DNA from 2 places in the Streptomyces sp. Tu 3180 genome. Region 1 is predicted to be linked to the other one. Evidence: riboswitches for the same ligand, from Rfam matches in the RefSeq annotation. Region 1 holds a riboswitch; the other holds the start of a gene.
What was found. Region 1 has a riboswitch for cyclic di-AMP ahead of GL259_RS22830 (transglycosylase SLT domain-containing protein). Riboswitches for the same ligand answer to the same signal wherever they lie in the genome.

Region 1 (4,582 bases):
CACCAGTCTCCCCCTGAGCCGCCATTCTCACCCGAATCGGTGAGGAGTGGTGATGTCCGTCGTGCTCCATCTGACCAAAACCGGCGGAGGGATGCGTCAGACCGCGGGCTCAACTCCGCGTACTGCTGCGGTATGACACGACCGGTGTTTTCCTCCCCCGACCAGTAGGGGTGCGGCCGACCAGTAACGGTGCGGCCGGGGCCCCGAGGGGACGCGGCCGGCCCGGAGGGGACGCGGCGTGCGTACGGGCCGGGCGGCTCAGCCCGCCCGGTGCACCACCGCGTCGCACAGCTCCACCAGCGCCGCCTTCGCGTCGCACTCCGGCAGCGGGGCCAGGGCCGAGCGGGCCTCCTCGGCGTAGCGCACGGTGTCCCGGCGGGCCTGCTCCAGGGCGGGGTGGGCGCGCAGCAGCCGCAGCGCCTCGGCGTGCCGGGCGTCGTCGGTGAGGTCGGAGTCGAGCAGCTCGCACAGGGCGATGTCCTCGGCCAGCCCCAGCCGGGCCGCCCGCTCGCGCAGCCGCAGCACGGGCAGCGTGGCGATGCCCTCGCGCAGGTCCGTGCCGGGGGTCTTGCCGGACTCGTGGGAGTCGGAGGCGATGTCCAGGACGTCGTCGGCGAGCTGGAAGGCGACGCCGAGCCGCTCGCCGTACTGGGTGAGCACGTGCACGACCGTTTCGTCGGCGCCGGACATCATCGCGCCGAACCGGCAGGAGACCGCGACCAGCGAGCCGGTCTTGCCGCCGAGCACGTCCAGGTAGTGCTCGACCGGGTCCCGGCCGTCCTGCGGCCCCGCGGTCTCCAGGATCTGCCCGGTGACCAGCCGCTCGAACGCCTCGGCCTGCACCCGCACCGCCTCCGGGCCGAGGTCGGCCAGGATGTGCGAGGCCCGCGCGAAGAGGAAGTCGCCGGTGAGGACCGCGACGGAGTTGCCCCAGCGGGTGTTCGCACTGGCCACGCCGCGCCGCACCTCGGCCTCGTCCATGACGTCGTCGTGGTACAGCGTGGCCAGGTGGGTCAGCTCCACGACCACGGCCGACGGCACGACACCGGGCGCGTAGGGGTCGCCGAACTGGGCGGAGAGCATCACGAGCAGCGGGCGGAACCGCTTGCCGCCGGCCCGCACCAGATGCTGGGCGGCCCCCGTGATGAAGGGCACCTCGCTCTTGGTGGCCTCGAGCAGCCCCTCCTCGACAGCCGTCAATCCGGCCTGGACATCGGCTTCCAGAGCCTGGTCCCGCACGCTCAGCCCGAACGGCCCGACGACGGTCACGAGGGGTCTCCTGTCTGCTGGTGTCTGGTGGCGGTTACACGGTTTGTCGATAGGTCGCTGCCCTCACTCGAGTCAGCGTATCCGGTCACGTTTCGATCACCGTCAGCGCCCGGGTCTCCCGGTCTCGAACTTCGCTCGACCTGGAGGCGCCCTCGAGTCGGACGGCGCGAGATCGGAGCCGTCGGTTTCTGATCGTTCGACGACAACAGACATCCATCGGTTTTCCGGGGTGTGACGATCCACACCTGCGGGGCCGCACCCCCCGGATCGCACCTCGCCGCACTCGCCATCCCGACCATCCTGTCGTCCCACTGTCCGATTCGCGGTAATTGTCAATCGGATTCCCTTTGGCGTGAAATGCGGACCGAACGCACGGCCAGTGAGGTCGGTCACGCGCCGCCCGCCCGCCCGCCGCTCCGGCGCACCGGCGTTCTCCCTTTCCCCGCAGGCGAGTTGAGCCTTGGCACTCGCAAAGAACCAAGCACCCCAAAACACCCATGACAAGATCAAACGGCCCCATCTGTGGCGGCTGCACTTGTTTCCGACATGTGCTCTCGCATACGTTCCCGGCCTGCCGGGTGGACGCCGAATCCTGCCGCCACCCGCATCGACCCACGACGACTCACTCACGCACGGCAGGAGCGGGGGACCCAGGTAAGTCGCCGGGCCGGCCACACGCCGGAACGGCTCGGGGTGAAGCCGTGCCCGCAGGGGCACGGCCGGGCACTCTCCCGCCCGAACCCGACAGCTCACCTCGCAGGCGTAGGAGAGGAACCCAGACATGCCTGCATCCGGTCAGCCCCGCCGCTTCGGCGGCCGCCGCCTCGCCCGCTCCCTCGCCGTCGCCGGCACCGGTGTCGCCGTGGTCGCCCTCCCGCTGTTCGGCGCGACCAGCGCCTCCGCGGCCACCACGCCGTCCACCACGGCCGCCGCCTCCACGACGACCTACCCGGACAACCTCGACGGCTGGATCCGCGAGTCGCTGTCGGTCATGGCGCAGCACGGCATCCCGGGCTCCTACGAGGGCATCCACCGCAACGTCATGCGCGAGTCCTCCGGCAACCCGGCCGCCGTCAACAACTGGGACTCCAACGCCGCCGCGGGCACCCCGTCGAAGGGCCTGCTGCAGGTCATCGACCCGACCTTCCAGGCGTACCACGTGCCCGGCACCGCCTTCGACCCGTTCGACCCGGTCGCGAACATCACGGCGGCCTGCAACTACGCCGCCGACCGCTACGGCTCGATCGACAACGTCTTCGGCGCGTACTGAGCCGTCCGCTGACGGCCCAGCACGGCCGCCCCGCCGAACAGTCGCTCGAGGACGACGGCCACGCCGTCGTCCTCGTTCGACGTGGTGACCTCGTCGGCCACCGCCTTCAGCTCGGGATGGGCGTTGGCCATGGCGACGCCGTGCGCGGCCCAGTCGAACATCGGGATGTCGTTCGGCATGTCACCGAAGGCGAGGGTCCGCTCCGGGCCCAGCCCCAGGTGTTCGGCGGCCAGCGCCAGCCCGGTCGCCTTGGTGACCCCGCACGGCTGGAGCTCCACGGTCCCCGGCCCCGACATGGTGACCGTGGCCAGCGAACCGACCACCGAACGGGCCGCCGCCGCCAGGGCGTCGTCCGACAGCTCCGGGTGGCGCAGCAGCACCTTGCTGATCGGCCGGTCCCACAGGTCACCGCGCCGCTCGACCCGCACGGCGGGGAGGGTGGGGTGCGGCATCAGGTAGCCGGGCTCGATCAGGGTCAGCCCGTCGACGCCGTCCTGGTCGACCGCGGCGTACACCTCGCCCACCTCGGCCTCGATCTTGCCGAGCGCGGTCTCCGCCAGTTCCCGGTCCAGCGTGACGGACCACAGCAGCCGGTCCGCGCCGGCGTCGTACACCTGCGCGCCCTGCCCGCACACCGCGAGCCCCGTGCCGCCGAGGTCGTCCAGGAGCGGCCGCACCCTGGGGGCCGGGCGTCCCGTCACCACGAGGTGCCGGGCACCGGCCCGCTCCACGCGCGCGAGCGCGGCGAGGGACCGGTCGGAGAGGGTGTCGTCGCCGCGCAGCAGCGTCCCGTCCAGGTCGGTGGCGATGAGTGAGAATGCGGTGGGTGCGGCCATGATCAGAGAATACGGACAACGAGCCGGTCCTCCTCACCGCGCCGGGTACCGACCGGTTGAGGGCCTCTGCCCGTTTGGCAACAACATGCTCCGCTCTCTACCGTCCATGCGCTCTCGGGCGGTACCTTCCAAGTGTCCAGGGGGGACTTGATCGGGGGGTCAGGTGAGCAGTGGACGCATGCGCGTGCTGAGGCCCGACGAGCTCGGCGAGGGGGAGCGGGAGCGCTGGCGGGAACTGCGCGCCGCGACGGACGCACCGCGCAACCCCTTCATGGAACCGGAGTTCACCACCGCAGTGGGCCGGGTCCGGCCGCAGGCCAGGGTCGCGGTGCTGTACGCCGGAGCGCGGCCGGCGGGCTTCCTGCCCTACGAGCGGGGCGCGTGGGGGCAGGGCCGGGCCATCGGGTTCGGGGTGTCGGACTGCCAGGGCGCGGTCCTCGACCCCGGCCACGCCCCGCAGACGGGCGAACTGCTGCGGGCCTGCTCGGTGTCGAGCTTCGCCTTCGACAACCTGGAGGCCGGCCAGGAGCTGTTCGTGCCGTACGCGGCCGAGGAGCACGCCACCTACGTCATCGACGTGGAGAAGGGCTACGAGACCTACGAGTCGGTGCTGCGCACCCAGTCGCCGAAGTTCCTGAGGACCACCCTCGCCAAGGAGCGCAGGCTCGGCCGCCAGGTCGGGCCCGTGCGGTTCGTCTTCGACGAACGCGACCCGGCCGCACTGCGCACGCTGATGGACTGGAAGTCGGCGCAGTACCGCAGGACCGGGCGGCGTGACCGGTTCGCGCGGGAGTGGATCACCCGGCTCGTGGACCGCCTCGCCGGGACCCGGGCCCCGCAGTGCACGGGCACGCTGTCGGTCCTGTACGCCGGCGACCGCCCCGTCGCCGCGCACTTCGGCCTGCGCTCGGCCTCCGTCCTGGCCTGCTGGTTCCCGGCGTACGACCCGGAGTTCGCCAAGTACTCGCCCGGGCTGGTGCTGCACCTGCGGATGGCCGAGGCGGCGGCCGCCGAGGGCATCGGGACGCTCGACCTGGGGCGCGGCCCGGCCGAGTACAAGGACTCGCTGAAGACCGGCGAACTCGCCGTCTACGAGGGAGCGGCGACGCGTCCGGGGACGGGCGCCGCGCTGCACTGGCTGAGCCGCGAGCCCGCGCGCCGCGCGCACGGCTTCGTCCGCGCCCGCCCGCGCCTCGCGTCGCTGGCG
Region 2 (4,582 bases), 1.3 Mb from region 1:
GAGGATGAGGTCGAGGGCCTCCCGGTTGGAGCCGAGGTTCGGGGCGAAGCCGCCCTCGTCGCCGAGGCCGGTGGCCAGGCCCTTGCTCTTCAGGACCTTCTTCAGGGTGTGGTAGACCTCGGCGCCCCAGCGCAGGGCCTCGGAGAAGGTCTCCGCGCCGATCGGGGCGATCATGAACTCCTGGATGTCCACGTTGGAGTCGGCGTGCGAGCCGCCGTTCAGGATGTTCATCATCGGCACCGGCAGCAGGTGCGCGTTCGGGCCGCCCAGGTAGCGGAAGAGCGGCAGGTCGGAGGCCTCGGAGGCGGCGTGGGCGACGGCGAGCGAGACACCGAGGATGGCGTTGGCGCCGAGCGAGCCCTTGTTGTCGGTGGCGTCCAGGTCGAACATCGCCTGGTCGATCAGGCGCTGCTCGGTGGCGTCGTAGCCGACGAGCTCCGGGCCGATCTGCTCGATGACGGCCAGGACGGCCTTCTCGACGCCCTTGCCCAGGTAACGGTTGGCATCGCCGTCACGGAGTTCGATGGCCTCGAAGGCGCCGGTGGAGGCGCCGGACGGGACGGCGGCACGACCCGTGCTGCCGTCGTCGAGGCCGACCTCGACCTCGACCGTGGGGTTGCCTCGGGAGTCCAGGATTTCCCGGGCTACGACGACGTCGATGGACGGCACGAGCATCTCCTTCTTGGATGTGACGCGGGTGAGCGGGGCCACTCAGGCCCTGCGAGTCCGAGCCTAACCGGCTCCGGGCGATCGGCATCCGGTCGCCCGTGTCGTGGACAGGAGCGAGCTTAGATTGTTTCCGCACGGAACAAAGCCGTTCCCGGAAACCCGGCGGAAACCGTGACCCGGCGGAGCCCGTGAAAAACCCCGCCCCGGTGCGTACGGGGGAACACGCACCGGGGCGGGGAGCCCGTGGGGACGGGGAGGGGCCGGAGGCCGCTGTCCTTACTTCAGGTGCAGCTGCTGGCCCGGGTAGATGAGGTCGGCGTCCTCGACGATGTCGTCGTTGAGCTCGAACAGCTTCGCCCAGCCGCCCTCGACGTCGTGCTCCTGGGCGATGGAGCTCAGGGTGTCGCCCTTGACGACCTTGTACTCGCCGTCGCCCTTGGCGACCTTCTCGCCGGTCGGAGTGGTGACGGTCTTCTTCGCGGCCGGGCGCTCGGCGGAGCGGGAGGCCTTCTGCCCGGTCCCACGGGTCTCGGCGGAGCCGGCGCCCTGCTCCTGACCCTGGGCGGTCTGACCCTGGCCCTGCGAGCCCTGCGAGGAGCCGCCGTCCTGGGTCTGGGCGGAGCCGCCGCCGTAGGGGGCGTTCGACAGGTTCACGCCGCAGACCGGCCAGGCGCCCTTGCCCTGGCCCGCGAGGACCTTCTCGGCGATCTCGATCTGCTGGGCCTTGCTGGCCTGGTCGGCGGTGGCGGCGTACTGCGTGCCGCCGTACGCGGCCCAGGTGGAGGCGGAGAACTGCAGACCGCCGTAGTAGCCGTTGCCGGTGTTGATGGACCAGTTGCCGCCGGACTCGCACTGGGCGACGGCGTCCCACTCGGAGGCGGTGGCGGCGGAGGCCGTGCCGGACGCCACCAGCGGGGCGGCGACGGCGGCGCCGGCGACGCCGACGACGGCGATGGCGCGGGTGGCCTTGGACGGACGACGGTGCTTGCCCTTGCCGGAGAACAGCATGGATGGATCCCCTCACCGACGCCTACGAGGTGAGCTGTCGGGTTCGGGCCGGTTGAGTTGCCCGGCCGCGCCCCTCACGGGACGCGGCTTCACCCCGAGCCGGATCCGGCGTCAACCGCCCTGATCCGGCGCCTACCTTGGGTCCCCCGCTCCTGCCTGCGGCGCATGACGCGACGACTGTTCCCGTGCTGCCACTGGCAGGATTCGGCGTGGCGGCAGCCGGGGCCCGCGGTGGCGAGCGGTCACGACCGTAGACACGCGATCGGCGGAATTTCAAAGACGATCAGGGCCTCTGAGACCTATCTCTCACCGTCTGCAAAACGGACATTCAGCACGAAACGTGACGTCAACTGTCGCCGTCCGCCCGCCCCTTCGGGCGTCACTCCCTGCCCGGCTCGACCCCGACCTCGAGCTTCTGACCGGGCAGGATGAGGTCCGGGTCGGCACCGACGGCCTGCTCGTTCTCCGCGTAGAGCGCACGCCATCCGCCATCGAGCTCAAGGGAGTCGGCGATGGACCAGAGACTGTCGCCGGAGCGCACGGTGTAGGACCCGTCCGCGGTGTCGCGGGGGGCGTCGGCGCCGCGCGAGGCGTGCCGGCCGGACGCCTCGGCGGTGCGGTCCTCGCCCTCGCCCTCCTCGGCGCTGGCGCCGCGGTGGCGGCCGGCCCCGCTGTCCGTGAGCGCCGAAGAACCGTCGATCTGCCCGGACTTGTCCGACTCGTCACTTTTCGGCGCGGCCGGGGCGGAGGGGGAGGCGCCGGACCCGGCGTCCGAACCAGCGGACTTGCCGGACTTGTCCGACTTGGGTGATTCGTCGTCCGTGTCCTTCGCGCTCGCCGACGGGCCGGACGACGGCGAGGAGGAGGCGGAAGCGGACGGCTCGTCGGAGTCCGGAGTCCCGGACGCGTCCGGCGCGTCGGGCGAGCCGGACGGCTCGGAGGAGCCGGATCCGCCCGGCGTGGAGTCCTCCGCCACGCCCGTGTCGACGCCGGCCGACGCGGAGCCCTGCTGCAGGCCCGCCGTCAGTCCGCAGGTGCGCCACGCACCGACCCCCTGGTCGGCGAGGATTCTCTCGGCCACGGCTATCTGCTGGCCGCGACTGGCCTGGTCGGGGCTCGGCGCGTAGTCGAGTCCGCCGTAGTTCTCCCAGTCGTCCTGCGTCAACTGCAGGCCGCCGTAGTAGCCGTTGCCGGTGTTCTGGCTCCAGGAGCCACCGCTCTCGCACTCCGCGACCCGGTCCCAGGTCGCGCCGTCGGCCGCGCTGGCGCTGCCGGCCCCGAGGAGCGGGATCGCGATGGCGGAGCCGGTCACTCCGGCCGCGACGAGGAGTGCCGGAGCCTGGCGGGGGCGGCGGTGCCGACCGTTCCCGGAGAGCATGCGGAGACCTTTCGCAAGACAGCAGTTGCCGGCGCGGCGGATGAAGCGGAGGTGCCGCGCTTGATGGGTGAACGTATCGGCAGACGATCACTTGTCACAAGTTCATGCCGCGCAGATCACGTGAAGATCACAGAAATGAGCGCGTGTCATGTTTGCGCTGGTCCGCACGGGCCCGGGGAAGGAGACGCGGAAACCGGGGTTCCCTCGTCAGGCCGCCGGTGGGGTGAACTCCACCGGCAGGGTGCGCAGTCCGCGCATGATGAGCCCGCCGCGCCAGCGCAGTTCGGCGGGGTCCACCGCGAGCCGGAGGTCCGGCAGGCGGGTCAGCAGCGTGGCGAGCGCGGTCTGGCCCTCCAGACGGGCCAGCGGCGCGCCCAGGCAGTAGTGGATGCCGTGGCCGTACCCCAGGTGCTGGTTGTCGCGCCGGCCGAGGTCGAGCACGTCCGGGTCGGCGAACCGTTCCGGGTCCCGGTCCGCGGCGGCCAGGACGACGAGGACCGGGTCGCCGGCCGCGACGCGCTGCCCGCCGATGGTGACCGGCTCGGTGGCGAACCGCCAGGTGGCGAGCTCCACCGGGCCGTCGTAGCGCAGCAGTTCCTCGACACCGGTCTCCAGCAGCGCGCGTTCCCCGGCGGCCAGCGACCTCTGCAGGCGGTCGCGCTGCCCGGGATGGGTGAGCAGGGCGTAGGTGCCGTTGCCGATGAGGTTGACGGTGGTCTCGAAACCGGCGAACAGCAGGATGAACGCCATCGCGGCGGCCTCGTTCTCGGTGAGGTGCTCACCGTGGTCGGAGGCGCGGATGAGCCCGGAGATGAGGTCCTCGCCGGGGGCGGGCTCGGCGGGCAGGGCCTCGCGCTTGCGGTGGATGAGGTCGGCGAGGTAGCCGCGCATCTTCTTCACGGACCGCGCCACCCCGCCCCTCGGGCCGCCCTGGTGACGGATCATCATGCCCGCCCAGTCCCGGAAGTCGTCCTGGTCCTCCCGGGGGACGCCCAGCAGGTCGCAGATGGCGTGAATGGGGAGGGGGAAGGCGAACTCGTGGATGAGGTCGGCGGAGCCGCCGCCCGCGAACCGGTCGATGAGCCCGTCGGTGAGCTGCTGCACCCGGGGCGCGAACTCGGCGACGCGGCGCGGCGTGAACGCCTTGCTGACCAGCCGGCGCAGCCGGGTGTGGTCCGGCGGGTCGATGTTGAGCAGATGCGTCATCAGCTCCGCCTTGCGCTCACCGGGGATGCCGGTCCTGCCCCTGGCGTGCGCGGGCTCGTCGTGGTGCGCCGGGTTCTTGGACAGGCGGGGGTCGGCGAGGGTCTGCCGGGCGTCGGCGTACCGGGTGACCAGCCAGGCCTCGACCCCGCTGGGCAGCCGCGTCCGGTGCACGGGCGCGTGCTCGCGCAGCCAGGCGTAGGCGGGGTAGGGATCGCTCGCGAACTCCCAGGTGAAGAGTTCGGGGGCGCTGTTCCCGGGGCTCCCCGGGTTTCCCGGGCTCTCCGGGCTCTCGGGCCGGGACTGGTGCTGGTGCTGGTCGGT

Region 2: linked by a shared signal. The riboswitch ahead of GL259_RS16710 (transglycosylase family protein) and the one ahead of GL259_RS22830 (transglycosylase SLT domain-containing protein) in region 1 are both predicted to bind cyclic di-AMP.

Annotation. Positions count from the first base shown of each region.
Region 1 covers NZ_WOXS01000002.1:4,847,955-4,852,536, reverse strand. The annotation lists gene GL259_RS22835 (polyprenyl synthetase family protein) at 259-1,269, opposite strand; cyclic di-AMP (ydaO/yuaA leader) riboswitch at 1,875-2,045, shown strand; gene GL259_RS22830 (transglycosylase SLT domain-containing protein) at 2,051-2,539, shown strand; gene GL259_RS22825 (HAD family hydrolase) at 2,503-3,375, opposite strand; gene GL259_RS22820 (GNAT family N-acetyltransferase) at 3,554-4,582, shown strand, end outside.
Region 2 covers NZ_WOXS01000002.1:3,538,633-3,543,214, forward strand. The annotation lists gene eno (phosphopyruvate hydratase) at 1-669, opposite strand, end outside; gene GL259_RS16710 (transglycosylase family protein) at 946-1,677, opposite strand; cyclic di-AMP (ydaO/yuaA leader) riboswitch at 1,682-1,851, opposite strand; gene GL259_RS16715 (transglycosylase family protein) at 2,057-3,055, opposite strand; gene GL259_RS16720 (cytochrome P450) at 3,263-4,582, opposite strand, start outside.